4 regions of the Sporacetigenium sp. TC11 genome follow, and region 4 is predicted to be linked to each of the others. Evidence: riboswitches for the same ligand, from Rfam matches in the RefSeq annotation. Region 4 holds a riboswitch; each other region holds the start of a gene.
What was found. A riboswitch is a leader RNA that binds a small molecule or an ion and turns the genes downstream of it on or off. The one in region 4 is predicted to bind cyclic di-GMP.
Positions count from the first base shown of each region.

Region 1: it holds a riboswitch for cyclic di-GMP, as region 4 does, so the genes downstream of both, ACUSRV_RS13175 (flagellar basal body protein) here and ACUSRV_RS15720 (DUF5667 domain-containing protein) in region 4, are expected to answer to the same signal.
Region 2: it holds a riboswitch for cyclic di-GMP, as region 4 does, so the genes downstream of both, ACUSRV_RS04570 (SH3 domain-containing protein) here and ACUSRV_RS15720 (DUF5667 domain-containing protein) in region 4, are expected to answer to the same signal.
Region 3: it holds a riboswitch for cyclic di-GMP, as region 4 does, so the genes downstream of both, ACUSRV_RS03810 (OmpL47-type beta-barrel domain-containing protein) here and ACUSRV_RS15720 (DUF5667 domain-containing protein) in region 4, are expected to answer to the same signal.

Region 1 is NZ_JBYVNY010000009.1:124,245-132,676, forward strand. Features, by position in the region: gene fliI (flagellar protein export ATPase FliI) at 1-662, opposite strand, end outside; gene ACUSRV_RS13150 (FliH/SctL family protein) at 666-1,430, opposite strand; gene fliG (flagellar motor switch protein FliG) at 1,414-2,469, opposite strand; gene fliF (flagellar basal-body MS-ring/collar protein FliF) at 2,483-4,042, opposite strand; gene fliE (flagellar hook-basal body complex protein FliE) at 4,066-4,359, opposite strand; gene flgC (flagellar basal body rod protein FlgC) at 4,369-4,773, opposite strand; gene ACUSRV_RS13175 (flagellar basal body protein) at 4,778-5,095, opposite strand; cyclic di-GMP riboswitch class I at 5,189-5,274, opposite strand; cyclic di-GMP riboswitch class I at 5,457-5,541, opposite strand; gene ACUSRV_RS13180 (hypothetical protein) at 5,753-6,469, opposite strand; gene ACUSRV_RS13185 (flagellin N-terminal helical domain-containing protein) at 6,550-7,359, opposite strand; gene fliT (flagellar protein FliT) at 7,462-7,782, opposite strand; gene fliD (flagellar filament capping protein FliD) at 7,791-8,432, opposite strand, start outside.
Region 2 is NZ_JBYVNY010000002.1:324,337-332,768, reverse strand. Features, by position in the region: gene ACUSRV_RS04570 (SH3 domain-containing protein) at 1-1,252, opposite strand, end outside; cyclic di-GMP riboswitch class I at 1,301-1,395, opposite strand; gene ACUSRV_RS04565 (acyl-CoA thioesterase) at 1,691-2,113, opposite strand; gene ACUSRV_RS04560 (tetratricopeptide repeat protein) at 2,264-3,403, opposite strand; gene ACUSRV_RS04555 (putative selenate ABC transporter substrate-binding protein) at 3,882-4,766, shown strand; gene ACUSRV_RS04550 (phosphonate ABC transporter ATP-binding protein) at 4,780-5,565, shown strand; gene ACUSRV_RS04545 (PhnE/PtxC family ABC transporter permease) at 5,531-6,331, shown strand; gene ACUSRV_RS04540 (PhnE/PtxC family ABC transporter permease) at 6,328-7,188, shown strand; gene ACUSRV_RS04535 (DUF2812 domain-containing protein) at 7,229-8,416, opposite strand.
Region 3 is NZ_JBYVNY010000002.1:183,168-191,599, reverse strand. Features, by position in the region: gene ACUSRV_RS03860 (MFS transporter) at 1-1,034, opposite strand, end outside; gene ACUSRV_RS03855 (FMN-binding protein) at 1,397-2,242, shown strand; gene ACUSRV_RS03850 (pentapeptide repeat-containing protein) at 2,291-2,947, opposite strand; tRNA gene ACUSRV_RS03845 (tRNA-Met) at 3,063-3,138, opposite strand; tRNA gene ACUSRV_RS03840 (tRNA-Met) at 3,166-3,241, opposite strand; tRNA gene ACUSRV_RS03835 (tRNA-Met) at 3,270-3,345, opposite strand; gene ACUSRV_RS03830 (PAS domain-containing protein) at 3,540-4,814, shown strand; gene ACUSRV_RS03825 (hypothetical protein) at 4,853-5,110, opposite strand; gene ACUSRV_RS03820 (LysE family translocator) at 5,148-5,756, opposite strand; gene ACUSRV_RS03815 (Lrp/AsnC family transcriptional regulator) at 5,768-6,208, opposite strand; cyclic di-GMP riboswitch class I at 6,530-6,624, shown strand; gene ACUSRV_RS03810 (OmpL47-type beta-barrel domain-containing protein) at 6,714-8,432, shown strand, end outside.
Region 4 is NZ_JBYVNY010000014.1:61,310-69,741, reverse strand. Features, by position in the region: gene ACUSRV_RS15725 (DNA alkylation repair protein) at 1-101, opposite strand, end outside; gene ACUSRV_RS15720 (DUF5667 domain-containing protein) at 472-1,506, opposite strand; cyclic di-GMP riboswitch class I at 1,638-1,726, opposite strand; gene ACUSRV_RS15715 (FMN-binding protein) at 1,797-2,633, opposite strand; gene ACUSRV_RS15710 (hypothetical protein) at 2,778-3,413, opposite strand; gene ACUSRV_RS15705 (HD domain-containing protein) at 3,625-4,200, shown strand; gene ACUSRV_RS15700 (flavodoxin family protein) at 4,362-4,988, shown strand; gene ACUSRV_RS15695 (YfjL-like protein) at 5,018-5,770, opposite strand; gene ACUSRV_RS15690 (YaiI/YqxD family protein) at 5,783-6,220, opposite strand; gene ACUSRV_RS15685 (fascin domain-containing protein) at 6,320-6,856, opposite strand; gene ACUSRV_RS15680 (fascin domain-containing protein) at 6,947-7,453, opposite strand; gene ACUSRV_RS15675 (PH domain-containing protein) at 7,523-8,432, opposite strand, start outside.

The sequences.
Region 1 (8,432 bases), on a different contig from region 4:
ACACATACTACGACTGACTTTTTCATTCCCTCTTCTCCCAGATCTCTTTCTATAAAATCTAGGACTTCTCTTCCTCTTTCACCTATTAGTGCTATTACATTTATATCTGCCTTAGCATTTCTTGCTATCATACCTAGGGTTGTACTTTTCCCAACCCCACTACCTGCAAATATGCCTATTCTTTGTCCTTCTCCACAAGTCATAAAGCCATCTATTGCCCTTACACCCGTATGCATTATATTCTTTATTCTTTTTCTTTTCATAGGATCTGGAGGTTCATTGTTCAAACTATATCTTTCTCCAAATAATATACTTGTTCCATCTATTGGATTTCCTATTCCATCTAATACTTTGCCTAATAGATCGTCACTACATCTTACACTTAATGGTATTCCCTTTGATATAACTCTACATCCTGGAGATATCCCCACCAAATCTCCTAATGGCATTAGTATTACTTCGTCATCTTTAAATCCAACGACTTCACAATCAATAGGACTGTTCATTTGGTTGTATACAACACATAACTCTCCAACGAAGGCCTTTATCCCTTCTACTTCCATGGTAAGTCCTATTATTTTTTTTACTATACCTTCAGATATAGTAAAATCTATATTATTTATTTTCTGTGATATTTTTTCAAAATCTATAGATATACTCATATTTTATTCTCCAAGTAACTCATCTCTTAATCTTTCAAAGCCACATTCTATTCCTATAGTTACTTTTCCATTATCTTTTTGTATAACAGCATTTCCTATGTCTATACTATCGTCTACTATCACAAATATATCTGAATTTATTGCTATTGTACTTTTCCAATTATCAATTTGATATTCAATACTCTCTTTGTATATAGAATTGCATTTAATTATAAATGTTTTACTTCTTTTATGTTCCTCGATTGTTTGTTTTAATAAGTTATTCATAGAGTCTTCATCTTTGAAGTGCTCTCTAAGCACAGATGAAGCAATATCTAATGCTATTCTTACTATATTTTTACTTTGTTCTTCCATATAATTAGCTACTTCTTTGTTTGCTTGAAATAATATATAGTCGGCTTGCTCTCTTATTGTTTTTGCTTCTTCTCTTGCCCTATCTATGTGTTCTTCGTAGGCTTCTTTATAACCATCTTCATATCCATTTTTTGTTCCTTGATTGTATCCTTCTATATAGCCCTTTTTTTCACTTTCTTGTATTCTTTCTTCAACATTGCTTAATATTTGTTCTTTCTTTTGCTCAGCCTCAGCAATAGCATTTTTAATTATATTTTCTGCCTCTATATTTGCATTATTTATAACTTCTATTTGTATGTCTGCAATTTCTTCTTGTTTTTTTGTATCTTCAGTGTTGTTTTCTAATATTTTCAAACTAACACTACCTTTATATATAGCTTTATCGCTTTTGATAACACTACATGATAAACTCATCTTCAGCGCTCCTTGTTATAGTTATTACTCCTTCTTCCTCTAGCTTTCTTATTACATTAACTATATTTTGTTGAGCTTCTTCTACTTGAGATATCTTTATTGGTCCTAATAGATCAATTTCTTCTTGTAATGCTTCAGCTGCTCTTCTAGATTGATTTCTATAAATAACTTCTGCAACTTGTACCCCTGCAGCTTTAAGAGCAAATGCAAGATCTTTTACGTTTACTTCTTTTAAGATTTTTTGTATCGATAAGTTATCAAGTTTAACAATATCTTCAAATACAAACATATTAGCTTTTATTTGATCTGCAAGTGTAAAGTCTCTTTCCTCTATACTAGTTATGATGCTCTTTTCAGTTTTTCTATCAACATTTACTAATATATCTACTAATGTATCTACTCCACCAGATGTTTCCATGTCTATCTTATCTGTCATGTCTATTTTCTTTTCTAGCGCTGCATCTATTGTTTTTATAACCGCTGGCGAAAGATTTGATATACTACCTATTTTTAGTGCGACTTCATGTTGTAATTTTTCAGGTAATTCAATTAATACTTGAGCAGCTTTTTCTGGTTGTATGTTAGCGAGTATAATAGCCATAGTTTGAGGGCTTTCATCATGTATTGCATGTAATATATGTTCTACATCTGCCTTTCTTGCTGACATAAAAGGCTTCGAATGTGCCTCGTATCTTATACCTTCTAATAGTTTGTTAGCCTTACTACTTCCTAATGCTCCACTTAATAGAGACGTCGCATACCCTATACCACCTTCAATTACATAGTCCTTAGCTTTGTTTATTTCTATAAATTCTTGAAGAATCTCTCTTCTTTCCCTTGATGAAATAAACCCTATATTTGCTATTTCTACACCTATTCTCTGTATCTGAGTTTCAGGTAGATCTTTTATTATAACTGAGGCTACTTCAGGTCCAAGTGTCATTAATAAAACAGCGGCTTTTTTTGACCCCAAAACTTTCTTATTGTTATTTAAATCTCCTAAGTCAAAAGCATTAGCAGTTTTAGTCTCTAGATTCATTAAATTATCACTCCTAATCACTTAACCATTTCTTTATTATTTCTGTTACTTGATCTGGTTTTTCTGTTGCATATATCTTAACTTCTTCTTCTAAAGTAAGCTCTTCATCATCTGCATCTATAAACTGTAATTTCTTTTCTTCTAATTCTTCTAGTTTTGCATTTATTAAGTCCATATTAGCTTGATCATCTTCTTCAAACTTAGATTTTCTTCTTTTACTAATAAACAATACTGCCCCTAGTATTATAATTAATACTGATGTAGCTATAATTACATAAGTCCCTATTTTAAATAATTTATCCATCTGTGCCTCTTTTTCCATTGCCTGTAATTCTTTTTCTCTTTCAGCTTTGGCCGCTGGATCAAATTCCATTGATACTACAGATATACTATCTCCTCTAGCAGTGTTCATACCTATAGCATTTGATACTAGGTCCTCAACATTCCTTGTAATTGGAGCACCTAAGTCACCATCTATTGCTACAGATGCTGTTATTCTTCTTACCTCTCCTGGAGCACTAATTATATTTGTCTCTGTTTTTCCTACTTCGTACTCTATTGTCTCTTCTTTACTTTGGTTTTTGCCTGCCCCATTATTTGCTGTATTGCTCATATTATTATCTACTAGCGATCCTCCATTAGAGTTATCTGTAGATGTATTTTCAGAACGTGTCTCTTTTTTGATAACCTTTTCTGGATCTATTTTTATTTGTGTTGTTTCTGTAGTGTCAAAATTAAGGTCTGTATTAACAGTTACTTTTACCTTTCCAGCGCCAAACATAGGCTCCAACATATCTACTATAGATTTTTTTAGCTGAGTATTTAGTTTAGATTCGGCTTGTTTTGTTTCATCTAAATTAGCTACATTTTGAGAATTATTTTGTTTATCTTCATCAAATATTCCCTCAGATAAAAGCCTCATATTTTGATCTACTACTTCTACGTTTTCCTTAGGTATGTCGTTTGTACTTCCAGATATCAGAGATACTATTGATTTAACCTGCGAGTTGGTTAAATTAGTTCCTGGTTTTAGTGTTATGTATACTGCTGCTTTTCCAGGTGTCGATTCCTTTACAAATACAGATTTCTCACCTTGGGTTATATGTACTCTAGCATTTTCTACTTGGGAAAAGCTTTTTATTGTCTTTTCAATTTCTCCTTGAATCATTCTTTGTTTCTTGATTTCAAATTCTTCATCTGTTAAACCTATAGAAGATCCTTCATCCATTAGTTCAAATCCTTTTGAACCGTTAGTTATAGTTGGTGAAAGTTCTAGTCTTAACTTATCTACCTCTTGTTTTGGTACATATATTGTATTGCCTTCTATTTTTGTATCTACTTTTCTAGATTCTAGTTCCTGTGATATACTTGCTGCATCCTTAGGGTCTAGGTTTGAAAATAAAACATCATACTTACTTTTCTGAACATACGTCGCTGTAAATATAGTGGCAAGTATAACAGCTATTGCTCCTACTCCAATTGCTATTTTTTTAGCATTGCTTAATGACTTGAGTTTTTCAACACTATTAAGCAAGAAAATTTTGACTTTTTCAATTATATTTTGTTGTTCCATTTATTTACTCCTTGCTTAAAAGACTATATTTGCACCTTGTTTATTTCTTGATATGCTTCAACAAACTTGTTTCTTACTTCAAGAAGTAATTGCATAGACATTTGTGCTTCTTGTGCTGATAGCATAACATCATGCATTGCTACGTTTTCTCCTTTTATAAAGCTTTGAACCATATTATCTGAATTTACTTGGGCCCCATTTACATTATTTATAGCTTGTTTAAATATATCCGAAAAATTTGAGTTTGATTGTTCTGTTACCTTATTGTCATTATTTATTAGCTTACTACTAATTTGAGCTACTTCAGTTATCTTCATTCCCTACCCCTACCTTCCGATTTCTAAAGCCTTAGATATCATATTTTTTTGAGCATTTAATGTATCTACATTAGATTCATAAGCTCTTGATGCAGCCATTAAATCTGACATTTCTACTAATATATCTACATTTGGATATTCTACATATCCTTTTTCATTTGCATCTGGATGTGATGGGTCATACACTTGCTTTAATGGTGATTTATCATCTTCTATAGCCGCAGCCTTTACCCCTAACATCCCTACTTTTTCATCAAAGTTTTCTTCAAATACTGCAACTTTACGTCTATATGCCTCTCCATTAGCTCCCCTTGTAGTACTCATATTGGCTATATTTGAAGATATTGTATCTATTCTAAGCCTTTCTGATGATAACCCACTTGTACTTATTCTCATCCCACTAAAAACACTCATTTAATTACCTCCCAGATATAACACTCTTTGTTATTGATATCTTACTGTTCGCTAAAGTTACTAATGCATTATATTGAAGACTTGTAGCTGCTTGATTTACCTTTTCTGTTTCCAAATCAACATTATTTCCATCTACTCTCATACTTGTTGAATTATCTACCTTTTCTTCTATTTTAGGTGTTGCACTATTTAATGTTTCTTCGAAACTTACATACCTTCTTTTGTAACCAGGTGTATTTATGTTTGCTATATTATGAGCTATAGCTTTGCTCCTTAAATCTGTAGCGCCTAGTCCTATTTTAATTAAATCGTATGTATTCATGACTACCTCCTTATATAAAAAAAACTACTCCGAAGGAATAGTTAAATACGAACGCACTTAAATAAAGATACATAAGTGATGTAAATTCTGCTCGGATGCAACTGGCTGACATAGTTATAATAACCGTAGTCCCTATAGCTTTGTGTCCCTAGATTTCTCTAGGTTTACCTATTTAATTTTTTAATTGTACAATTTTTTTACATTTTTTTACAAATAAGCACATTTTCTGACAATCTTATTTCTAATATATTAAATTATATACTATTTTTACCTTTTTTACTATGTATTAAGGTAAATTGTGACAAAATTTTCCATTTTATATGTACTAAAAAAGCTACTCAGAACGAGTAGCTTTAAACTCATTCGCAACTGGCTGACATAGTTTTACAACCTTAGTCCCTATAGTTTTGCGTCACTAGATTTCTCTAGGTTTGCCTATGTAATTTTTGTGTAAATATATTATAAATCCATTATACGTAATTTTTACAAATTTTAATAGGGTTTTTTAAAATTTTACATAAATTTCTTTTTTTCTGCAATAAAGTAAATTTAACAACTATAATAATTCTAACTAAATTGTATTTTAAATTTGATTTTTATATAAAAAAAGCATGCGCATGAATTTAAATTAGTTCATACTCATGCTCTTATTTTAAACTACTTAAGAATATCAATAACAATATCACTAATGATATTATTTTGAGAATTCATATATTTATATGGGTTTGTCAAAACAATTTCTTTTGTATATTTGATAATATCTAAATAATCTTTTGTATAGCTTTCTTTGTTTTTAATTTTAGATTTAACTCCTTCTATCATTTGCTCTAGTACAATTAAGTTGGATTTAGATTCAGATAATTTAGTTTTTATACTGGTTATTTCCCTCAAAGTATTATTTATAATATCGATAGTTTTATAATCAGCAGTATCTTTATCTAAGTATATATAATCTGTTTTATTTTCTTTATGTTCTCTATCATCGTCACCTTGAAAATCTTTTTTTATATCATCTATTTGCTTAACAAAGTCTTTAATTGCATTTTTATACTTAGAATTTTCTTTGCTTTCATTATTTATTGCTTGCATATAAACTTTTTTAGCTTGTTCAAGAGAATTTTCTATTTGACTTATCTTTAGTTCTTCAGATTGAATTAAAGATATTTTTTCTTGAATATTTCTCTGTTGATAATCCATACTATTGACTTGTATTCTAATATCGTTATACACACCGAGATTTATATTACTATTTTTATCTTTTTTTATATCCTTTTCATTATCTGTTTTTTTGTCCCCTGTCTCTAGCTTATTATCTTTATAATGTGATAGATTTGTTTCATATATTTTCAGATCGGATTTATTGTTTATTATCATATCAATAACTCCTCAATTATATTATATTTATGATAAAAATAAAGAGTAAAGCCAACGCTTTACTCTCTATATCTAATTAATTATCTTAATAACTGCATTACACCTTCTGGTTGTTGCTTAGCTTGCCCTATCATAGCTTGTGCTGCTTGATTTAATAAGTTTAATTTAGATAAGTTGACCATTTCTTTAGCTACATCTACATCTCTTATTCTTGATTCTGCTGCAGTTAAGTTTTCAGATGAAGTTGTTAAGTTAGAAGAAGTTGCTTCTAATCTATTTTGAGTAGCTCCTAAGCTTGCTCTGTTAGTACTTATGCTTTCTAAAATAACATCTACTGCATCTTGTGATGCTTGTGCAGTTGTAGTATCAGTTACTAATAAGTTTTGAACTCCTGCTGCTGCAGTCTCTAAATCAAACAAAGCTACAGTTCTTGTTTCAGCATTAGCTCCTGCTTGTATAGTTATTGAAGCATTAGTTCCATCTAAAAGAGCTTTTTCATTGAACTTAGTTTCTACTCCTATTTGTAATATTTCTTCACCTAACGCCTTTAATTCTGTTGCTATTTTAGTTTGGTCTGCTCCTGTTAATGTTCCATTTGCACCTTGTACTGTTAACTCTCTCATTCTTTGAGCTATGTTTCCAGCTTCTTCTAAAGCACCTTCTGCAGTTTGTACTAAAGATATACCATCTTGAGTATTTCTATTAGCTTGTTCCATACCTCTTATTTGCGATCTCATTTTTTCAGAGATTGCTAATCCTGCAGCGTCATCTCCAGCTTTAGTTATTCTAAGACCTGAAGATAATTTTTCCATAGAATTTCCTGATAATGCAGTGTTTTTAGTCATTTGGCTATGAGCTATCATAGCGTTCATATTAGTGTTTACTCTCATTTTTTGCACTCTCCTTAGTTTTTAATCGACATCCTTGTCTTATTTATAGATACTTGGCTCAAGTATCCTACATTATATATATCGGTAAGTTTCTTAAAAACTTTACACCTTTTTATTAAAAATATTTAATTTTTCTTTGCTTAAATTTGCATAAGTGTTATTAGCTTGTTTTGATATTCTATATTCCATAAGTTCATTCTTAGCCTCATGAACCTTGATATTAAATAAGTTTGATATTTCTTTTTCTATTTCTAATAAACCTTCTTTAATAGCTTTTTCTCTAAAAATGTTTATATCATATATATCTTTTAGAATATCTTCTCTTTTTTCTAAATTTTCATCTATAATATCTAATTTTTCATTTTTTAAGCTTTCCAGTAATTCTAGTGATATTTCTTTGTACAAATTGACTTTATTATTCATAATATCACCTACATCTGAGTTTGCTGTGATAAGTAACTCATCTGCGAATTAAATTTATTCATAGATGATTCTAATTTTGCAAACTTTTTATACAATTGCGTTTCTCTATCATCCATTTTTCTTTGCAAGGTCTTTATCACTTCTTCTTGTTTTCTTAATTGCTCCGAATATAAGTTCTTTAAAGAAGCAGCAGACTTATCCATACCAGCTTTTTTAACAAATATTGATGTTGAGCTTCCTGCATAATCATATACTACCTTTTTCATTTTCTCAAATACACCATTGTTACTATCTGTTAGAGCACTATAAACTTTGTCTCCACTTTCCCTTAATGCCTTTTCAAATTTTTCTGTATCTAATTTTATTTGACCTTGTTTATTATAGTCATCAGGAGATGTTATTCCCATTTCAGCTAAGGTGATTCCTGTATTTTGTAATGGACCAAAAACTGCTTCTTTTATACCATCCATAAACATTCTTAGTTCTTTATCATTCCTAAGAATACCTTGTTTAGACTTTTCTTCCCAATTTTTTATTTCATCCTCTTCCATTTCTTTTCTTTGAACATCTGTTAATGGGGGATAATCTGAGCTTTTCTTTTCTGTTACTAAGTCATATATTTTTTCTACTATCTTGTTATAGTCATCTAT
Region 2 (8,432 bases), on a different contig from region 4:
CATTTGGAGTTTTTACAAAATTAACTGGATCTAGATAATATTTTATATCATCTTCAACTGCTCTTGAAAAGCTAGTAAGGGTAATTGCACTTCTAACATTTGCTGAATGTATTACTTGATCTAGTACTACTTGTTTTGCTAAATGTTCCTCTAAAGTATAATTTAAAACCTTTTCCTCAACAGTCCCATTATTACTTCCATAATTATTATCCCCTGTGTTAGGAACATCAGGCTGTGTTGGATTTTGAGTATTATCTGGAATTTTTATTTCATTTAAATATCTGCTTGCTACATTGCCATTTTGATTATTGTACTTTATTTTACTCCATCCATCTTTTTCTGATATTACCTCTACCTTAGTTCCCTTGTTTAATACCGTAACTACTTTGTATGTAGTACTAGGCCCACTTCTCATGTTAAGCCCATCTACATTTACTGTTTTTTGTACAGTAATTATAGGTTGATTATTATCAGGAACCTTAGGTTCATCTGGCTTTTGAGTATTGTCAGGAATTTTTGTAGCATTTAGATACCTACTTGCTACACTACCAGTTTGGTTATTATATTTTATACTACTCCATCCATCTTTTTCTGATATTACTTCTACTTCTACACCTTTATTTAATACACTTATTACCTTATATCTAGTACTTGGTCCCATTCTCATATTAAGATCATTTATATTCACAACCTTTTTTATACTCTTAACCGGTTGTTCATTATTATCTTGTACAATATCTTCTTTAGGTGGTTGTACTGGTTTAGACTCTGTCTTATCATCTAAGAATCTACTTGCTACATGTCCGCTCATATTATTATATTTGACTTGTGACCAACCATCTTTTTCTGATACTACTTCTACCTCTATTCCCTTGTTTAATACCTTATTTACCCTAAATGCAGTACTTGGTCCACTTCTCATGTTTAATCCGTCTATGTTTACTACCTTTTTTAATGTACTTGTACTATCCTGTTGATTAGGTGCATTTCCTATATTTATATATTTCCCAGATACCCATCCTACTTTTCCAGACTTGGCTTCTATTTTATACCATCCATTTGAATTATCTAATATGTTTACATTATCATTCCTTTTTAATTTAAATAAAATTTTATCATTTGTGCTCGGTCCACTTCTTACATTTAACGAAGAAGCTGTAACTACACCCACATTAGGTGCTGCATTAGCATCTATTGCTGCTAATGGAAGTACAGCTAGAGTTGTTAAAATTATTGGCATCTTCTTTTTCAAAAAACCACTCCTTTTTTTAAAATTGTTAGTGCTTATTAATCCGCTCCTTTCGGCAGCTGGCTGACATAATTATACTTATAAGTATAAAATTAGTCCCTGTAGCTTTGCGTCTCTAGGTTTTCCTAGATTTGCCTTTATCGAATTTTTTATATTTTATACTACCCTCTAAAATCAAACTTTATTTGCGTAGTATGCCATTTTATTTAATTATAATATTTTTTAATGCTAATTTCTACATATTATGTAAATAATTACAATATATTTACATAATATTATATTCATTAAATAACAACAAAACCCTTTTAAATTTAACAAAATCTAAGATTAGCTACGCTAATGTCGCCAACGACCTTGAAAGCCAGGGATCTTTCTCAAAATTTGCAGTAAATTGATATAAAAAAAGAAAGTACCAATAATACTTTCTTTTTTTGTATCAACTTATTTTAAGTTTTTTGCATATTCTCTAAGTTTTGCTTCTGCTTCATTTTCTGGTTCTTGTAGAACTATATTGTGAGGCATTTTTTTGCCATCTTCATCAACACATATAAAAGTTGTAAAACCATCTACTATAACCTTTTCTATATCTCCGTTTTTTACAACCTTACCATAAACAGTCATACTAGTATTTCCTGTATAAATAACCTTAGTCTCTAATGTTATTATTTCTCCTTTGTTTACAGGACAAGTAAATTTAAGTCCATGCATTTTTAAACAAACCATATTATCAGGATTTTTGTATGTGCTTGCAGCAGCTATAAATGCGCCTTCTATAAACCATTCAGCCATTCTTCCTGCAAATAAAGTTCCGTGGTGATTTAAATCTTCTGATTTCACTAATTTTGACATTGTATAAGTTTTCATCTTAGGTTCCTCCTTAAATGCTTGCAATATTTTTACATAATAATATATTCATTATGTAATAACAAAACCCTTTTAAATTTGATGAAAAATAAAGTATGTAGATATATTTATACAAAAAAGGAAAGCATTTAATAATGCTTTCCTTTTTAATTAACTATTTAATATTTTTTTAGTTGTAGAATTATTGTATATACTATCTGGAACCTGGTTTATTAGTTCATTTAACTTTTCCCTACATTTTGCTATATCACCTTGTGCTTTATATATCATAGCTATATTATACAATGAGTGATCGTAGTAGTTATCTTTAGCTGTATATCTATTTACATAATTATTGTAGTATTTTAAAGCTGTATCGTAATCTTTTTTAGATTCATAAATGCTACCTAATATATATATAGATTCTGAAACATATAACTTGTCTTTTCCATACTCTGCAAGATATTCAAAGCTTTTTATTGCATCTTTACGTAGGCCTCTTTCTTTTTCGTCTAATGCTTTTTTATAAAGAGCATGTTCATCTGCAATTAAAACTTCTTTTTTAATTATAGGTTTAATGCTTCCGATTTGAGCTTTAAGCTCAGAATTTTCTTCTTTTGATTTTATTAAATCTTCTTTATAACTACCAACTTGTGTATTTAATGTACTAACTTGATTATTTAAATTTGATATTTTATTGTATCCATATATAGATTGACCTATTATTCCTGCTGTTAAAAGAGCAATTACTGCTACAGGTAAACTGTTTTTTTTCTTATTTTTACTGCTCTTTTGTTTTTTGTCCTTTGGATTTTTCTTAGCTGGTTTTTCTATATTTTCATCTATTTTATATACTCTTTTGTCTATAAACTTAATAACAATTTCATTACTTTTATCTAGTGTTAAAGCTTTATTAAAATAATTCCTTGCAATTATTTCATCTTTTCTTTCCATACAAATAAGTCCTAAGACTATGTACGGCTCTATAAGTTGTGGGTATTCCTCTGTTAAGTGTTTAAATATTTGAGTTCCTTCTTCATATAAACCTTCCCTTATAAATCTTATAGCATGATTGTATCTTTCAAGAAAAGTGTCAAAATCCATAGAACTCATAATATCTATATATTTACTTGCAATATCACTTTTTTTATAAGCAAAGCTTTTTGAAAAATAACCTAGAGATCTATCAAAGTTACATTGTAAGAAGTTACACATACCTAGTAAGTTTAATATATCTGTATCTTTTGGATTTAATTTTATAGCTTTGTTAAGTTCACTTATTGAATTTGTAATATCATTGTTTTTTATCATATCTAAAGCGCTATTATATATAGTATAGGAATCTATAACTGCATCTTTTTTATTTCCCTTTTCTATAACTATCTTTTCAAGGCCTTGTAATAATTCATTTATGTTATCACTAGTTAAACTTAATTTATTAAAGGTATTTAGATCAATTTGTGATTTATCTATATTTGAATTTTCATAAGAAAGATTTTCAAAATTTTTAATATCTAAGGCCTTAGGCTTTATGTTTAGTAAATCATCTTTTATATTTATATTATTAATTTTAATCTCCTCCTTTTCGATATATTTCTTGTATATTATACACTATATTGTAATTTTTTTATACATTTAGTATATAACTCTAGTTTTTAATACTTTTTATTATAGATTTTTTCTATATGTAAGTATATAGATATAGATTTTTGAAATTTTACAATACCTATAGAAATACTATACAATAAAATTAAATATACACGGATTTTTATATAATTGGAGGATAATTATGAAAAAAATAATTACAGCTTTATTAGCAGTATTAATGGTAATATCACTTACTGCTTGTAGTTCAAAAACTTCGGAACAGCCTAAGGAAGAAAAAATACTTAAAATAGGTGCAATACCTGATCAAGATGCATCAAAATTAAACAAATCTTTTGATGAACTTGAAAAATATCTTAACGAAAAAGTTGGAGTGCCAGTTGAATTTGTTCCTTCTAGTGATTATGCAGCATTAGTAACTGCTTTTGAAAGAGGAGAAATGCATTTAGCTTGGTTCGGTGGTCTTACAGGAGTTCAAGCAAGAGATTTGGTTCCTAATGCACAAGCTATAGCTCAAAGACCTATGGATCAAGAATTTCACTCTGTTTTTATAACTCAAAAAGGTATAGATGCTAAAGAATTAAAAGACTTAAAAGGATTAAGCTTTACATTTGGTAGTGAAAGTTCTACTTCTGGCCACTTAATGCCACGTTATTTCTTAACACAAGAAGGAATTGATGCAACAAAAGATTTTGATGGTTCTCCAAACTTCTCCGGTTCACATGATAAAACTTGGAAACTTGTGGAATCTGGTTCTTTTGAGGCAGGAGTTTTAAATGAATCAGTATGGAAAAGCGCTGTTGATGAAGGAAAAGTAGATTTAGATAAAGTTAAAGTTGCATACGTAACACCATCTTATTATGACTATCACTGGACTGTAAACGACAATATAGATAAAGAATTTGGTGAAGGTACTACAGATAAAATAAAAGAAGCTATACTTTCTTTAAATAATAAAGACAACGCTACAATAATGGAAGTATTCCAATCAGATAAGTTTATAGAAACTAAAAATGAGAACTATGAAAAAATCCGTTCTGTTGCTAAAGAACTAGGAATGATTAAATAGTAGGTGATTAGATATGTCAAATAAAGAAGTGTTTAATTTAAATAAAATATCAAAAAATTATGGGGAGATGGAGGCTTTATCTTCCCTTTCTTTTTCTATAAAAAAAGGTGAAATAATTGCATTAATTGGGCCAAGCGGCGCAGGAAAAACAACTTTATTAAATACTCTAGCTAATATTGTAAAACCCGATAAAGGAGAATTAACAATAGATACTATACCTTCAAAAAGTTATAATAATAAGGAGTTATCTAAGAAACTAGGTATTATTCGTCAACAATTTGATTTAGTAGGACCTCTACCTGTAATTCACAATGTTTTAGCAGGTAGATTAAATGAATGGGGATTTTTTAAGTCTGCCCTATCATTAATTTTTCCACAAGATAAGAATATAGCTATTAAATCACTAGATAGAGTTGGTTTATTAGATAAAATATACGATAAAACATCTGATTTATCTGGAGGTCAACAACAAAGGGTTGCACTTGCTCGACTTTTAGTTCAAAATCCAAAAGTTATATTAGCTGACGAGCCGGTATCATCATTAGACCCAGCACGTGCCCATGATCTATTGTCAATGTTAGTTGATCTTGTAAAAGAAGAAAATCAAACACTTATAGCAAGTCTTCACTCTGTAGAATACGCTAAGAAATACTTTACTCGTATTATAGCATTAAAAGATGGAAAAATATTTTTTGACCTCCCTACAGATAAAATAACTGATAAAGATTTACATGACCTCTACAACATAAAGGAGTTGAGACAAAATGAAAACTTTGAAACAATCCCTCAACTTTCATAAAAGAAATATTTTAACCTTATTGATGTTTTTGGCTTTTGTTTTTAGTTTATTTTCTGTAGACTGGGGGCCAGATTTAGTTCATTCTGGTGGAAAAGCTACAATAATTCAAATTGTAAAAGCTTTTTTTAATCCTGAATTATCTTCAGATATAATCAAATTAGCCATAGAATCTACATGGTTAACCCTGTCTTATGCCGTTGCTGGTATGTCTTTGGCAGTTATTATAGCACTTATATTTGGAATTTTAGCATCTGGAGTATTATCGTCTAGTAATTACTCTAAGTCATTGTTTATGACAGTATTTAGAGGTGTTCTAGGATTTATGCGTGCTATACATGAATTAGTATGGGCATGGTTATTTGTAGCTTCAATTGGATTATCCCCTTTTGCTGCAATATTTGCTTTAGCTATACCCTACGGTGGAGCACTTGGACGTGTATTTGCAGATATCCTTAACGATGTTTCAAATGAGCCAATAAAAGCCCTAAAATCTAGTGGCGCCTCAAAATTACAGCTTTTATTTTACGGATACTTACCAATAGCTATACCTAATATGATTAGTTATACTATGTATAGATTTGAATGCGCTATCAGGTCATCAACAATTATGAGTTTTGTTGGACTCGGTGGTTTAGGATATCAAATCAACCTATCTTTAAACGATTTAAAATATAATGAAGTTTGGACATTTATGTTTTTTTTAATAGGTTTAGTTGTATTGATTGATATTTGGAGCAATTTACTTCGAAAGAGGTTGGTAGCATGAAGCAAGTAGCAAAAGAATTAAAAAAAACAGTTAGATTTGATTTCGTTAAATTTTCTTTATTTATGTTATTAATTTTAATTATATCATCATGGATGTTTATATTTAATGTAGAAAACGCAAATATCTCTGATTTATTTTCAGATAAAAATATATACCACACACAAAAATTCTTAAGTAATCTTTTAGGACTAGGTAATGATAACCCAGCATTTAAAGACATGAAAATGTGGCAAATTGCACTAAAGCTCACTTACGATACCTTAATTATGAGTATTATGGCAATAGGTTTTGCAACTATAGGAATGATATTAACTGTAATTGCAGCTTCTAGAAATGTTGCCAACGGTACAATGACTTTATCTAAGAAGTGGTATAGCAGGATTTTATTTGGAATAATCCGTGTTTTATATATATTTTCAAGGGCAGTACCTGAGTTAATATGGGCAATGATTATAGTATTTATATTTAAGCCTGGAATATTACCTGGAGCTATAGCCTTAGCACTTCATAACTTTGGGATACTTGGGAAGTTATGTGCTGAAGTTATAGAAGATCTAGATTTAAGGCCTATTAGAAATTTATCTTCTTCTGGTGCCTCTACATCTCAAATTCTTATTTATGGTATTATACCAATGGTAATGCCTAAATTTATTACCTTTATATTGTATAGATGGGAAGTTATTATTCGTACAACGATTGTTGTAGGTTTTGTAGGTGCCGGTGGCCTTGGTCAAGAATTTAAGCTAGCTATGAGTTGGTTTAATTATACTGAAATAACTCTGATATTAATATGTTATATGATTCTTGTAGGTCTTTCTGATTTATTGTCAGAGGGATTTAGAAAATTAGTTGAGTAAAATAAGCCTATATCTTATTAAATAAGATATAGGCTTTTATTTATTGTGAAATTAAATTAATCTTATGTAAAACGCTATCAATTATTGCATCAGTTTTTGCATAACCAAAATACCTAACATGGATTACCCCTTTTCCCTTAGATGCAAATACATCTTTGAAATCCTTTGACTCATAAACAGTTAAGTTATCAAAATCGTTATTATTTAATTTAATTAAATTTTTATCTTGAGGTTCAATATCAAATTTTTTAACTAAATCAGAAATAAGATCTTCTGCCATAGATGGATATCTTAGTTTATACACTCTTGTATTCATACTTGGGGAATATACCCCACTCCCATCTTGCCATACCTTATCCGAAACAACGCCTTCTTCATAAGATGTGTATTGTGTTGGTGCAAATATACTCCACCCATATTCATAATTGTTAGCCCAATCAATACCTCCATCTAAGGATTCTTGCCTAACTAAATTTGGATCATTCTCTATATCTGATAGCCTTACAATAGGCAAATCATCGCTGTAAACTGGTAGTGTTTTCATATTATCTGACATAGATGGTATAAGTATAGCAGTAAGAAATACCAGGTATAATACAGCTCCTCCATAATTTAGTGCACGTTGCTTTCTCCATGGAGCATTGTGATTAATTGGCTTTACCTTTTCAAGATTTCTTCTCAAAGTGGTCATATATACAGCTGACTTTATTGACTTAAATGATAAATATAGTAAATATATATGTAGCGTAACAGATTGAATATCTCTTGACTCTATCAAAACTAAAGTAGTTGTATTATTAAACCACTCAAAATAATAAATAGCTATAATCATAATTATTGGTATTATACTTATAAATGCAGCCCATACTAATTCTTTGTTTAATTTCTTCAATGTGTCTGATTGTTGGGTAGGGTCTGTATAAAATTCTTGTGCATTTAGTTCATATGGTGATGAAAATATATTAAAATTCCTATAATTTGTAACGTATTCCCATCCCCTTTGTGTATATCGTTGCTTTTCTTCTTGTACTATATCCTCATCTAATGAAACACCTATTCTATATCTTGTTTTTTTGGGCTCACCTTTTTCAAATCTAACAAATATTAATCCTATCTCATCTAAGTGTAGTCCCCGTAAAGCCATATCTTCAAACCAGCTTTCTTGTTCTCCAATACGCCAATACTCGCCAAAACGCAATTTATAAGTTGAATTACCTATTGTAGCCACCCCCTAATATATGCAC
Region 3 (8,432 bases), on a different contig from region 4:
CCTATAATCACATTAGCACCTGAACTTGCTAAACTTCCAAACATTGAAAATATTGATAAAAGAGTCGCCCTATCAGAGGTATTTATACTTTTATTTTCTATGTTTAAAACTATAGGTAAAATTATAGCTGCACTCCCAAATATAAGAACTATTGAAAGTATAGTTAATATGGCATTAGATGTAAACACAAGTATTGTACAACATATAGCAATAATAATATACAAAATTTCAATACTTCTGTTATTACCTAGCTTAGCGCTTACTTTATAAGATTTAACTGAAATTAACTTCGCTATTTGCATAACAACTGCTAATATTCCAAAATATTTAATATCAATTCCACTTCTCAAATACTGTGATTGATTTAAAAATATTCCTACTACTTGAACTACTTCATTTATTAAAGCAAATGAAATCACCAGTATTATAACGCTTTTGTTTTTAAAAGCTGTTAATAAACTTTGCTTAAATTTGGGCTTTTCTTCATAAGCTACACCCACACCTTTTATAAACAAGGTTAATATTGCTGCAACTGCATAAGGTATAATAGTATAAAATGCAGTACTATCCATAGATTGCTTAACAAGTACTCCATACATAAATGAAGCAATTAAATAACCACCAGTTGAAAATGCACTATATATGCCAAATACCTTTTCACTTTCTTCTTTATTTATCGATGAATACATTAGAGCAATATCACACCCTGAAATTCCTGCCAAAGATAATGATAATAATACTCTTTCCAAAAAGAACATCTCAAATGAGTTTGCTTTATAAAAGATTATTTTTGATATAAAAAATACAAAATTTGAAATAACTAGTGTTTTTTTATACCCAAATTTATCTGCAAACCATCCCCATGGTATCTCAAAGATAATCATTAATATCCACGATATAGATTCTATTAAAAACATATCAGACAAAGATAAGTTTCTATTTTGTCTATACAACGTAGCTATAGGCCCATAAAAAACAAACCCTTGTAAGAATACAATAATGTACATCAAATAAACGTTGACCTTTTTATTCATTTTTAATACACCCCCAAAATTACATTACAAAAAAACCTCTTTTTTAAAGGTTGTTTTTAAAATATCTTGTGATTTTGTTGTGTATTAAATAGGTCTATACATTTATTTTCCTCCTTACGGTTTAGTTTATATTAATAATTTATCATATTTTTAACATAAATATGCTTATTTTTACCATACCTAAATACAATTATATTCCGGTTTTATCTTACAAATCTTTTTAGATATATTATTCTTGTAGAATTAAATTCCTTTTATTGTAATTAATTGTTATTTTGTAAACAGCTCTGTTGACACTAGATATCTCAATACCATATAATGTAATTAAGTTATAAAAACATAGTTTTAAGGGGGATATGCTAATGAAAAAGATTTTAGGATTAGGTTTAACAAGTTTAATGACTGTAGCGCTACTTAGTGGTTGTACATCTACTAAAGAAACAGCAGCTCCAGCTACTGAACCAACAAGCGCATTAAAAGATGGTGCTTATCATGCAGAATACGATAGAACTGATGTTAGAGATTGGATAGCATTTGTTGATATCACTGTTAAAGATGGCAAAATAACAGAAGTAAATTATGACTATACAAATGAAGCTAAGGAAATGAGAACAAAAAACCAAGGATATATAGATGGTTTTAGCAAAGCTAATGGATATACACCAAGAGAAGGTTTTGATAAACTTGGAGCTAACTTAATTGAAACTCAAGATGCATCAAAAGTTGACGTTGTGACTGGTGCTACTCATTCATCAAGAAACTTTAATGAACTTGCAGCTGCTGCAATAGAAAAAGCAAAAACTGGTGATACTGCAAAAGCAATAGTACCTCTTTATGAAGATGGTTCATATAAAGTTGAAGCAACTGATTTCGATGATAAAGGTTGGAAACCTTTTGTAGAACTTGAAATAAAAGATCATAAAATTGCAAATATAAATTTTGATTACATAAATAAAGACGGAAAATTAAAAACTGAAGATGCAGCTTATAAAACTAAGATGGATGCAGTTGCAAAAACTTATCCAGAAAAATATACTGCTGAATTAGAAAAACAATTAGTAGAAAAACAATCTATTTCTAAAGTTGACGTTGTAACAGGAGCTACACATTCTGTTGAAAACTTCAAACTACTAGTAGAATATACTTTAGATGATTTAGCAGAAATAGGTAAAACTGGTACTGCTACTATGGATATGAGTGCAGAATAAAAATAATATATAACAACAAAATCCCCGACAGGAATGTCGGGGATTCTTTTATATGATACCTTCTATTTGATAAGTTTTTAGAAGTTTAATTATATAGCTTAGTGTGCAAAACTCCTTATCTAAGTTTTCTTTAATAGCGTTTAATCCATTTATTAAAGTTCCCTCATCAAAGTTTTCAAGTAGTATCATCATGCTTATTGGACTAACAGATCCATTCTTTGTATCTAATACCCTTGCAGCTTTTACATACTCATTAGTCATTGCCTCTTTAGCAGCATTTTCAAGTTCTTCACTAATTTCTAGTTTTGGCATTTCATCAAATATCTTAACATTTGAATTTGATAAATCTAAATTAACTGCTTTATTTATATCTGTGGATACAAATATAACATTTTTGAATTCTGCTCCTTTAAAATCTACGCCTTCTAAATTTGCAGAGTCAAATACTACATTTTCAAATTTAGCTTGTTTAAACTTACTTCTTTTTAAATTTGTAGCAACAAATTCAGCAGATTCAAATGTACATTCATGAAAATCACATGACTTAAATTGTGCACCTCTTAAACTTGCATAATTAAAGTTTGAACCTGAAAAATCGCAGTTATAACAATTACTCCTTCTTAGGTCTTTGTACATAAAATTCTTGTTTGTTTTTTTTATGTTGTTATAGTTAAAATTATCAATTACCTTTTTCTGTATAGCCATAATTACCTCCATCAAAATATGTTCTACTTTAGTTTATTATTTACTTATTTTTATCCTAATAATACTTAAAAAACTCTTATATCAAAAGATATAAGAGTTTGGTTTTATACTTTATTGGTTGCGGAGGCAGGACTTGAACCTACGACCTTTGGGTTATGAGCCCAACGAGCTGCCAACTGCTCCACTCCGCGATATTGTGATTAAATTATAGTAATTTTTGGTTGCGGAGGCAGGACTCGAACCTACGACCTTTGGGTTATGAGCCCAACGAGCTGCCAACTGCTCCACTCCGCGATATTGTGATTAAATTATAGTAATTTTTTGGTTGCGGAGGCAGGACTCGAACCTACGACCTTTGGGTTATGAGCCCAACGAGCTGCCAACTGCTCCACTCCGCGATATTGTGTTGTTTCATTGCCTAAATACTATAATAACACACATATTATAATATAGCAAATTTATTTTATTATAAAATAAAATCATCTACATAAATGTATAACTTATGGTATTTATCAGTGACCATTAATACATCCAATTACATATAATGTAAATAAGACTAGCTCAATATTTTATTAAGGAGAGAATGGTTTATATGTGGAAAGAATGTATTTGTGGAAAGGATTGTAATTCCTATCTCGAGTCTTTCTTCAATTCAATAAGCGAAGGGGTTGCCTTTCATAAGCCAATTACTGATGATAATGGTGATCCTATGGACTATAACTTTTTAGAAGTTAACAATGCTTTTACAGACATCACTGGATTGACTCGACAGGATATCGTAGGAAAAAGATTTTCAGATCTTAGATCTATTTTGAATGAATTTTGGATTGATACTTATGAAAAAATTTTAACATCAGCCATACCGATTAGTTTTGAAACTTATAATAAACAATTGGATAAGCATTTTAGAGTTTATACATTTGGTTTGGCAAATGGCAATTTTACCAGTTTATTTGCTGATATAACCGATTTGAAAAAAACTAATGAACTTATGAAAAAACATAAACTTTTATTTGATAATGCACAAGATATTATTTTCTATGCAGACATTAATGGTAACATAATAGATGCTAATATGAGTGCTATTTTAAAGTATGGATATACTCTCAGCGAATTAACTAAATTAAATGTTCTAGATTTAAGACACAATTTAACTAATCACTTATTCCAAGAACAAATGAATATAGCTGATAAAAATGGTCTTACATTTGAATGCACACATATTAAGAAAGATGGAAGTAGTTTTCCTGTAGAAGTGAGCGTTAAAAGTGTACTAGTTGATGAAGAAAGATTGAGAATTCACATTGTCAGAGATATATCTGAAAGAAAAATAGTAGAAGAGAAAATGTTGTATCTTGCAAATTATGACTCACTTACTGGAATACCAAATAGAAGCTACCTTATGAAACACCTAAATTTAATATTAGAAAGTGCTCGTAGAGGAAATTTCAAATTTGCTTTAATGTTGTTTGATATTGATAAGTTTAAAAGAATTAACGATGTATATGGACATACCTGTGGCGATGTTGTTCTTAAAGAAATTGCCCAAATTGTTCAAAATACTATTAGTGAAGTAGATTTTGTTGCAAGGCTTGGCGGAGATGAATTCGTAATAATTCAACCTTATGTAGATAGTTACGAAGATGCATCTACCCTTGCCAATAAAATTTTAGAAAAACTTAAGACCCCACTAAAGTTAGATGAAATAGAGTTAACTATATCTTTGAGTATAGGTATATCTATTTATCCCAATGATTCAACTGATATAGAAACACTTATAACTTATTCTGATAAAGCTATGTATATTGCAAAACAAACTTATGGAGGATCTTTTGAATTTTACTCAAATATTAAGGATATATATTAATAAAAAGGTTGTATCAATTTTTGATACAACCTTTTTTACTAGTAATTTTTTTTAGGTCTTAAGTCCGATTGACTTAAATGTTTTTTTATAATATATGAAGTTCCATCCTTTTTATACTCAGCTTCATAAGAATATCCGTATTTTTCAATTTCATAATAATCTAATATCTTTACAGAGTCTCCTGCTCTTAAAGATATAGTTTTTGTATTAGTATCACTACCATCAATGTGAGCTTTAAGCCTTCTACTCTTTGCTATATAAGCAGTATCATTTATATCAAATTCTCTTTTTATCATAAACTCTCCTTAAGTATGTGTATTAATATAGTCTATTTTATCCATTATAAACGTTATTAATTCCAAAAGCAACTAATACCAATCCTACAATTATATTTAATATATTAATAAATGATGAATCTAAAAAATTATTAATATAGCTTCCTAAAATTGAAATAAGCGTTAAAAATAATACAGTTGACAACACTGCTCCAAGTCCAAATAAATACATATTCTTTTTATCCATATTTTCTTGGGAGATTTTTGTAGAAAAGACCCCTGCCCAAAACAGTATTGTCAATGGATTTGATATAGTTAATAAAATTGTTTTTAAAAATATATTTTCTGGACTTTGATTCAATACAAAATTCAAGTTTGGGAGAATTGAAATCCCAAAAGACCCTACAATATTACTTAATCCAAAAACAATAAGTACAATAGCCCCAAAATATTTTATTAATCTTTGTGCACTTTCATATTTATTTAGTACAGATCCTATACCAAATATTGCGGCAAGTATATACAAGCAATCAATAATTGTTACCCCTAGCACTCCAGTCTCTGCTGCAAAAAATCCAGATGAAGCCGCAGTCTGAAAAATAAATAAACATATAGGTCCTACTGCAAATTGTAATAATATGCCAAATCTAAATCCTTTCAAAACCATACAGTGGCCTCCTATCTATTAGCAGTTTCTTTTAATGTTGATAAAACAATCAATGTATTAGATTTTCTAACACCTTTAATAGACTTCATTTTGCTACTTAAAAAATCCTCTAACTCTCCTGTATCATTCATAAGAACCTTTAGCATATAGTCATATTCGCCTGCCATATGATGGCATTCAATTACTTCAGAAAATTGAACAATTGTTTCTCTAAAGTTTTGTATATTTGCTGTTTCATCAATATTTACAAATATAATTGCCAGAAGTTTATATCCCATTTTTTCACGATTAACTTTAATAGTATATTGTTCAATAATATTTGATTCTTCTAATTTTCTAATTCTTTCCGAAACAGCAGGTATAGATAAATTCACTTTCTTGCTAATCTCTGAAACAGTGGCTCTTCCGTTTTCTTTCATGAACTCAAGGATATTTGCATCAATTATATCCATGTCTAAATCATCCTCTCTTAATCAATTTAATTTATTATATAAATAATCTTAAAATTAGTAAACCAAATTAAAATATATCAATAATTTTTTAAGAATAATATGTTTTTACTTAAAATTTTATATATTTATGTCATTATACTTAAAGTTTTAAAGATTATTTTAATTCCTTAACTTTTTTATTATAGAAAAAATAAATTGATTTAAAAGCTATGTAGGAATATGATTAGAAATAATATATTTTGATTTATATTGTTTCTTTATACCAAATATAGTAAAATTATGTACAAGATATATGAGTCTATATCTTAATAAATATATTATAAGTGAAAAAGGCAAATCATAGGAAACTATGAGACGCAAAGCCAAGGGCCTGAACCACGACTTGAATTTTACGTGGATGGTAGCCGGTTGCCACAGGGAATATAGTTTTCTTATCTATAAGCCTTATTTAAGGTTTATCTTTTTCCCAATTCCCCTTTTTCGCAAAGAAAGGTAGGGTCATGCCATGAAGAAAAATTTTCTTCGGAGTTTTCTAATTTTAGTAGTAATATTGGCGTTTCAACTAGTATTTCCTTTGGTAAATGCATACGCATTAACTACCAATAATGACATACTGCCTCCAAGTAACCTATCAGCCCCACTCATTACACCGAGTAATGTAAAGCTTTCATGGAATTCTGTATATGGAGCTAATGGTTATAATGTGTATGGAATTATTGACAATCAGCTTAAACTCCTTGGTACAACAACATCAACATCTTATACCTTTAATAGTCTACCAGAAGGTTCGTATAGGTATGTTGTGTCAACTTTAAGTGCTGATGGCGAATCAGGTCCATGTGCTCCTGTTTCAGTTAATATTGTCTATCCAAGCATGGTAGCACCAACAACCTTAACAAATAGGATACAAAATGGTAACGATATCGTACTAAGTTGGTCAACATCTCAGTATGCCGAAACCTATAACCTCTATCGAATTAATTCAGATGGGCAAAAAACATTTGTTACCTCGTCAAAATCATACACTTACTCAATTACTAATACAGATGCTGGAAACTATACCTATGCGGTTTCTGCGGTGAATTCCCTTTATGGCGAATCTCCAATGTCAACTTCTACACAGGTTCAAGTGGTTTTGCCAACTATGACTGCTCCAAGTAACCTCACATACTCATTATCCAATGGAAATGACATCACCTTAAAGTGGAATACTGTTCCATATGCAACAGCCTACAAAGTATATCAGATTATTAATGGTCAAAAAGTTTTAAAAAGTACATTGTCTGGAACGTCTGTTACGTACACCAATAAACAAGCTGGTGATTATATCTATGAGGTTCATTCCTACAGCGATCGTTTTGGTGAATCAGATAATGGAAGTCAAACCTTATTTACTCTAGTTATGCCAACAATGCAATCACCAGGTAATTTAACAAATAGCATTACAAATGGAAATGACATCACATTAAAGTGGAATACTGTTCCTTACGCAACAGCTTACAAAGTATATCAGATTATTGATGGTCAAAAAGTATTAAAAAGCACATTGGCAGGAACATCTGTTACGTACACTAATAAACAAGCTGGTGATTATGTTTATGAGGTTCATTCCTACAGCGATCGTTTTGGTGAATCAGATAATGGAAGTCAAACCTCCTTCACTCTAATACTGCCAACAATGCAGTCGCCAGATAATTTATCATACAATATTACAAATGGAAATGATATAACTCTAAAATGGAACGCTACTCCTTACGCAACATCTTATAAATTATATCAGATTATTAATGGTCAAAAAGTTTTGAAGAGTACATTAACTGGGACTTCTACAACATTGTCCAATATGCCTAGTGGTGATTATGTTTATGAAATTCATTCTTACAGTGACCGCTTTGATGAATCTAATGAAGGAAGTATTATAACATTCTCATTAATTCATCCAGTTATGCAATCACCAACAAACTTGGTGCAGACAATTAAAAATGCTACCGATTTTACTTTAAGCTGGAATGCATCTCCATACGCTACAAGTTATAAAGTTTATCAGATAGTTAATGGGCAAAAAGTTCTAAAGAGTACAGTAACTGGTACAACTGTTTCATATACAAGTATGTCACCTGGTGAATACAATTTTGAAGTTTACTCATATTCTACACGCTTCGGTGAATCAGAAAATGGAAGTAGTATTACAGTTAACCTAAATGGCCAAACAATGCAGGCGCCA
Region 4 (8,432 bases):
ACTCCTATAATATTGTCAATACCAGGGCATAACTTGCTTTGAAACTTCTTATAATCTTCATCTGCTAATTCAAAAATTTGCTCTCTTATTGTTTTTTCCAAGTTCTTTCTCCTTATAATTAACTTTTAGTATATTTAAAATTATATTATTTTTTATTACCCTACAAAATTTTAGAAGTTTTACGTATATTTATAATATAAGTACTCGTTGAAATTTTTCTAATTTTCATTTAATTGAAAAGGATTTTTATATACATTGCAGAATTATATTATGTTATCTATATTTAATGGAGGTATATATTTAGTATGGAGTTGTTTCTAAAAGCACTATTTTGCTCTATAATATCGCTAACAATCTGTGGAATAATAAGATTTAGTCATAAATATGACTAAATCATTCAAATTAAAAAGAGCGGCTGTTTGGCCACCCTTTTTGCAAGTAAATTATATAGTTATTTCTATCTATATCTGATTACTTATCTTTATTCTCTTTTTTATCCTTTACAATTTCTTCTTTTTCTTTATCTTCCTTTATTTTTACTGGCTTTTTTTCATCTTCTTTATTTATCTCTGGCTGCTTTTTTACTTCTTCATTTTTATTTAACTGTTCTTTTTCTTTGTCTAGTTTTGGTTGCTGTTTTGTTTCTTTATCTTTTGTTTTATCTATTTCCTTTGTTAAAGTAGACGTATTAGCTTTAATAACGTCGTTATTTACATTAGTTTTAACAACGTTTTCACTTGCATCAGCTACACTAGTTTCAACAACATCATCACTATTCACTATGTTTTCTTTCTTTACATTTTTTTCTTTAGATTTACTATTTGATCTTATTTGTGATGGACTAATACCTAATTCTTTTGAAAGTTCTCCTAAGCCTTTGCCATCATCCACAACTAAACTAGCTAATTCATCAACTGATTTTCCACTAATTGTAGACAAAGAATTAATATATGCTATTTTGCCAAATCCAAATCCTTTATCACGAAGGATTTTTACAGTTTCAACATCTATATCCGCTACAACATTCGCTGCATAACTTATCTCTTCAGTATTTTCTTCGATTTGTTCCTTTTGATCATCTGCTAAGTTTTCTTCTACTATGTCATCTACTACTGATATATTTTCTAGTCCATCTATTAAATCTTCTTTAACTTCTTCACCTATATTTTCATCTGTGATAACATCTAGAACCTGATCCTGAGCTTCATCTATTGTCTCAAGATAGCCATCTATTGCTGTTTCCACAAATTCACTTTTTTCTTGTTCCGCCATCTCTGTAGCTTCTGAAAGACGTTCTTCAGCGATATCAATTAATAAATCTGCTTTTTGTTCATCATTATAAGTGAATGATAATTGAATATCCTCAAATAACGTATCTGTACTATAAGTTATTTGATCTGGTGTTATTCCTGCACCTGTTTCTGTAGTTTCTTCAGCAGCATATACTGAAGTATTAGGTACTAATAATGCACTTGCACAAACAATTGATGCTAATACTTTTTTCATTTTTTACATCTCCCTTATTCTTTTAATATTTGTACGAACTAATATTCATTTTAAAAGAATTGATAAACTTTAAAGAGATAAAAAAAGCTACTCAAAAAGAGTAGCTTTAATAGACACATATCTATGCTCTCTTCGGCAACTGGCTGGCATAATTATACTTATAAAATTAGCCCCTTTAGCTTTGCGTCCCTATGTTTCCATAGGTTTGCCTTTATCAAATTTTAGTTCTATTTCTAAATTATATATTTTTTGTAGTACTTTGTAAATATATAATAGATATAAAATATATTTTATTCTTCAGTCATACTCATAGTAGCAGTGCCAGTTTTACCTACTTCTGCTAAATCATCTAAAGCATATTCTACTAATGCTTTGAAGTTGTCAGAAGAATGTGTGGCACCAGTTACAGCTTCAACATCACCTATAAGTTGCTTATCTACTAATGCTTTTTCTAATTCAGGAAGATATTTTGCTGGATAAGTTTTTGCAACTGGTTCCATATTAGCTTTATATTCTGCATCTTCAGATTTTAATTTTCCAGCTTCATTTATATAATCAAAGTTCACAGTTGCAATTTTATGATCTTTTATTTCAAGTTCTACAAAAGGTTTCCAACCGTGATCATCAAATTTATCTGCTTCAACTTTGTATTTACCGTCTTCATAAAGAGGTACTATAGCCGCTGTAGCATCGCCAGTTTTTGCTTTTTCTATTGCAGCTGCTGCAAGTTCATTAAAGTTTCTAGATGAGTGAGTAGCACCAGTTACAACGTCAACTTTTGCTGCATCTTGAACCTCAATTAGATTAGCTCCAAGTTTATCAAAACCTTCTCTTGGTGTATATCCATTGGCTGCTTTAAATCCATCTATATACCCTTGAGATTTTGTTCTCATTTCTTTTTTCTCATTTGTATAATCATAGTATGCTTCTGTTATTTTACCATCTTTAACAGTGATATCAACAAAAGCAGTCCAGTTTCTAACGTCTTTTCTGTCATATTCTGCATGATAAGATCCATCTTTCAATCCAGTTGATGGCGCTACTGCTTCTTCTTTAGGTGGTGTACATCCGCTAAGTAGTGTTACAGTCATTAAACTTGTTAATCCTAGGCCTAAAATCTTTTTCATGTTAATCCCCCTTAAAATTATAATACTAATATTACACTTACACTATATGGTGATAATATGTAGTGTGTTAACAAAATCGTTATAAAAATAACTATTTCCTAACAATATATTATATTAGTTTAAGTACAAGATTATGAAAATTTTTTATATATTATTCCACTTACATTTCATATATAATATATCATCCTTTAAATCAGCGGTAAGTTGGTATTGGTGCAATAATAACAGACATAAATTGTAATCAGTGTTTTGATTTTCTATATTTTTAAGATTGCCTTCATATATCGTCTTACTTTCTATGTTCATTAAGTTTTGAGGTCTAACAAGATTTCTAGACATTTTAAGATCTGCAATATTACTTTCTTTTAAAATGTGATAAACAAACTCAGAACATAAAAACCTATTTTCATAACATGCTTCATTGTTAAATATTCCGTCTATAAGACCTCTATAATTGTATTTGTAGTTATCACTATTAATAATAAATTCATTTAATAAATTTTTGGCATCTTCATATTGATCCTTCGTTACCTCAACTTCTATTATTTTTCCAGGTAAATTCTTATGAGATTTATATATTCCTTTATTAAGTTCTTCTTTTCTAAATACTCCAATAAAAGGGTTATGAGCATATTTTCTACCAAAGCCGTACATAAAGTTAAGCTCTTTATCAAGTGAAACAGCTGCATGAGTATATTTATCATTTTTTATAAATTGAATAAGTCTTGATATTACTGTACTTGTTCTTGTAAGAACTATATATAAATAATGTTTTTCCATTATGAAGTCCCCCTCGCTTATTTTATATACTCATTATGCACTATAGAGTTTAAGAACTTATTAAAAACATCTTAAGAAATCCTTAAGTTTTATACCCCCTTAGCCCTTGACATTATTTGTAATAAAGTTTATTATATTTTTCAAACAAAAAAACTAAAAATACAGAATAAACTAAAGATTTCATGAAAGAAGGGGTTTTTATGGAAACAAGATACCTACTCGTGCAGAAGCTTTTGAACTTCTAAAAGAGTATACTAAAACTGAAAGTCTTATAAGCCATGCATTGGCTGTGGAAGCAGTAATGCTTCATTTTGCAGAATTATTTAATGAACCTGATAAAGAAAAATGGGGTGTCATTGGTTTAATACACGATATTGACTATGAAATGTACCCTAATGAGCATTGCGTAAAAGTAAGAGATATATTATCAGAAAATAAATATCCTGAAGAATATATACATGGGGTTGTAAGTCATGGATGGGGCCTATGTGTTGATGTTGAACCTATACATAAAATGGAAAAAGTATTATATACAATAGATGAATTAACTGGACTTATAACAGCAACTGCACTTCTTCGACCAAGTAAAAGCGTCTTAGATTTAACACCTAAGTCAGTTAAAAAGAAATGGGGCCAAAAAAGCTTTGCTTCAGGGGTAAATCGAGAGGTTATTGAAAAAGGTGCATGCCTTTTAGATATGGAATTAAATACAATAATTGGTGAGACTATTAAGGGAATGCAAAATGTTGCAGAATCTATAGGTTTAAAAGGTGAAGTAGCTTTATAAAATTCGCTACCCTCATATCGCTAACGACCAGATGGGACCTTGCTCAAATATAAAAAGGGAGAATTTCTATATAGGAATTCTCTTTTTTAATTGTTGGTATATTTTCAAAATATGTTATTGTATACTAATATTGGTAAAAAAATATAAATGAGGTGAGTAACATGAAGGTACTACTTATTAATGGAAGTCCAAAACCTAATGGATGTACTTATACTGCTTTATGTGAAGTTGCAAAGGAATTAGAAAAAGAAAATATTGAAACAGAAATTTTCCATGTTGGAAAAGATCCTATCCGAGGTTGTGCAGCTTGTGGCCATTGTTATACTAGTAACTCTGGCAAATGTGTATTTAACGATGACACTGTAAACATTGCATTAGAAAAAGCTAAAGAAGCTGATGGTTTTATATTTGGTTCTCCTGTACATTACGCAGGTGCATCTGGTCAAATAACATCTTTTTTAGATAGATGTTTCTATTCTAGCAGTATTTTTCAGCATAAGCCTGGTGCTGCAATTGTAAGTTGTCGTCGTGGTGGCTCAAGTGCTGCCTTTGACCAATTAAATAAATACTTTACTATTTCAAATATGCCTATTGTATCTTCTCAATATTGGAATATGGTTCATGGAAATACTCCTGAAGAAGTAAAACAAGATTTAGAAGGAATGCAGACAATGAGAACACTAGGTAAGAATATGGCCTGGCTTTTAAAATCTATCCATGCCGGAAAAGTAGCAGGAATTAAATTGCCAGAAAAAGAGCAAAGAGCTGTTACTAACTTTATACGTTAATGTTAAAAGAGCCAATAAACTATTGGCTCTTATTTATTATCTTCTTTTATAAAAACACTAATTTCACTTGACCCTTCATTGTCTTTAGCATTTTCTAGTAAGCTTTGAAGTTCACCATTTTCTATGTCTTTAGGTGTAACGTTATCTATCATCACCATAGCATTATCAACTTCTGAAAAAAATCCATATTTACTAAAATTACAATTATTTTTGACGAAAACCCCATGAGCATCAGTCAAAATTTTTGATATGTTTTCCATAGAATTATCAGTTAAGTCAATACGTATAAGAACCTCAGAATCAATTGGAAGTGACTTATCAAACTTCATATCGAGCTTTAAATTTTCATCATCATGTTCACCATTATTATACATTACCATTGTAGTATTTTCATAGCCTAACTCATTTTCTATAAGTGATATTGCAACTTCCGAATATTCTTCCGAAAGTCTTTGTAGTGTATTAAACATATCCAATACAGAAGTTTCATATTCGTCATATTTTATCTTTCCATTAGAATAATAAATATAAAAATGAGTATCTATACTGTTTTTTGATTTTGCCAATGCACCATATGAACCATCTTTAAAATTATATCTCGATTTTTCAACTTCTAAATCTAAAGATGTGTACTTATCATCAACGTATTTTTTTATTGCATTATCTGCGATTTTACCGGAAATTGGATTTCCTATAAATCCGTTGACAACAAATAAAACTCCTCCCATTAGCAAAATTACCATTACCCATATGATTATTTTTAAAGTTTTTTTATTTTTCATAAATCCCCTTTTTTAAAGTAATTTTTCACAAAGAATAGATAGACTTTCTCCAAATCTAATATCATCTTCTTTTTGTCTTTTTCTAGGGCCTTTAAGTCTTCCCCCTGAGTTTCTAATCTTTTTAGATATATGTCTAGTGTAAAGTAATTGATCTATATTTTCAGAAGTATAAACAAGCCCGCTTTGATTAATTGGATATCCTTGTTTAGAAAGTACCATTGCTGCAAGTCCATAGTCTTGAGTTACTACAATATCCCCTTTATTAACTTTATTTACAAGGGCAAAGTCAACTGCATCATTGCCTTTGGATATTATTATAGTCTCTACCCCTTCTTTATTAAAAACGTGTGATGTATCACATATAATTATAACTTCTATATTGAACTTTTTTGCAATTTTTATAGTTATATCAACTACTGGGCATCCATCTGCATCAATAAGTATTTTCATATTTTCTCTCAACTTCCTATTATTTTTTATTCTTTAGTCAAATTTATATTTTAGGGATATTTATATACATTATATAGATATTATATACTATTTATATAATTACGGTAGTGGGATTATTGTAAATATATTTCTCATATCTGCTGCAATTGAATAAGCTGTCAAAAATCTAGGCTCAGTTGTTAATGGTATTAAAAAAAAACCTATATTTGTAACAAATATAGCTTGATTAGGATTTACCGGAACCATAATAAACTGTTCATTTCTGCCTATAGTAGTAGTTGTAACTACTCTCTTTCCACCCCCATTTATAGCACTTAAATAATACCCATTAGCTGTTTGTATAGCAATTCTATCTCTATATACTCCTTGTGGGACTAAGATAAAAGTCTCGTTTGGACCTATTGTAGTTGAGTTGGCAACTACAGCGCCTCCTTCACCACCTACAGCAGATACATAAAAACCTTCTTTCAATCTCATGGCTACCTTTTGTGTTCTACCTTCTCTTAATTGTAGTACTAATTGAATTATAGGTAGATGTATTTGTTCTTCTATTATGGGATTTATAAGTAATTCTTGAATGAATTTTTCTATTTCAGGAGTAGTGCTCAAACCTTCAAGTTCTTGTCTATTATACATATACATGCTCCTTTTCAAAACAAATATTAATATATTATATGAATAATTAATACAAATGCAACAAAAAAGTCCAAGCATCTATCGCTTGGATTAAGCTTGTGGTATTACTACCATTCTTGTTCTAGGACCTGCTGCAACTCCATAAGCCGTCAAAAGTCTAGGTTCATTTGGCAATGTTAATAATATATATCCCTTAGATGTAACAAAATTAGCTTTATCAGGTCCTACTGGAACCATTGTAAATAGTTCATTAATTCCTATAACAGTGGCTGTAGCATCTACCCTATTTCCACCACCATCTATAGAACTTAAGTAATTACCATTAGATGTTTGTATAGCAACTTTTTCTCTATTTGCCCCTTGTGGTATTAATGTGAAAATCTCATTTGAGCCTATTCTAATTGAATTAGCAACTACAATTCCTCCACCACCATTTACAGCCGATAGAAAAAAACCCTCTTCTTCTGTTTTCAATGCTACTCTCTGATTTCTACCTTCTCTTAATTGACGTATTATATCAAATATAGGAAGATTATATTGCTCTTGTAGTATAGGAGGTATCGGTGGTACATTTTGTTGCTGTTGTCTATTATTCATATACATGCTCCTTTCCAAAATAAATATTAATATAGTATATGAATAATAGAATAAGTTGTAATACATAATCTAAGATTTAATTAATTTACTTCTTAGTTTTTCAAAATGCTCCTTTGGCAAATGTCTAAGTACTACAACTTCAGTTAGCTTCTTACCATAATAATTTATAATATAGGTACATAAATCGTCTCTTCTTTGAAAAAATGAAGCTGAAACTGTTATATTTTCAACCTTATCCATTTTTATTATAATAATTTTTTTAGTAAAGATTCCTAAAGTAGCTATTATCTTTTCTTCACTGTATCCTATGGATGTGTTTTTATATTGGAAATAGCAAATTGCAAATACTAATAATTCAATAATAATTGATATATATCCATATTTAAAAATTACACTTAAAGTAATTACTATAATAGAAGTTACAACCATTGGAATTACAAAAAATCTCTTTTTACCTTTGTTATTAACAGGTTTTAATTCTAAATCAATATTGTAATCCGGTACAAGTTTCTCTATTATTTCCTTTGCCTTATCAATTGTGCATATTGGATATAATATAGCTTCTTCTTTTTCTTCATTTCCATATCCTACAGTACTTACTTCCAAAGAGTAAATGCCTAGTGCCTGCCTTATTAAGTTTTGTTTTAAAGTTACTGAGTTAATTTTATTTATAGGAAGTGAGTACTTTTTCTTAGACAACTCGCCGTATTTAATATTTATACATTTATCATCTTTGTATATAGTAAAGTTGCTAAATTTTAAAACATAATATAATATAGATAACAATTTAGTAATTATATATCCAACTATAATCAATATACAAATACTCAATATAAAAGTTTTGTTTATATTATCTATTGTAACTAGTTTTGCTCCTATTTCATTATAAAAATCGTTTTCTACTTTAAAAAACTTTAATAAATCATCTAAAAATGTATTTATAGTAAATATTATACCTAGTATAATAGCTGTTGTATTT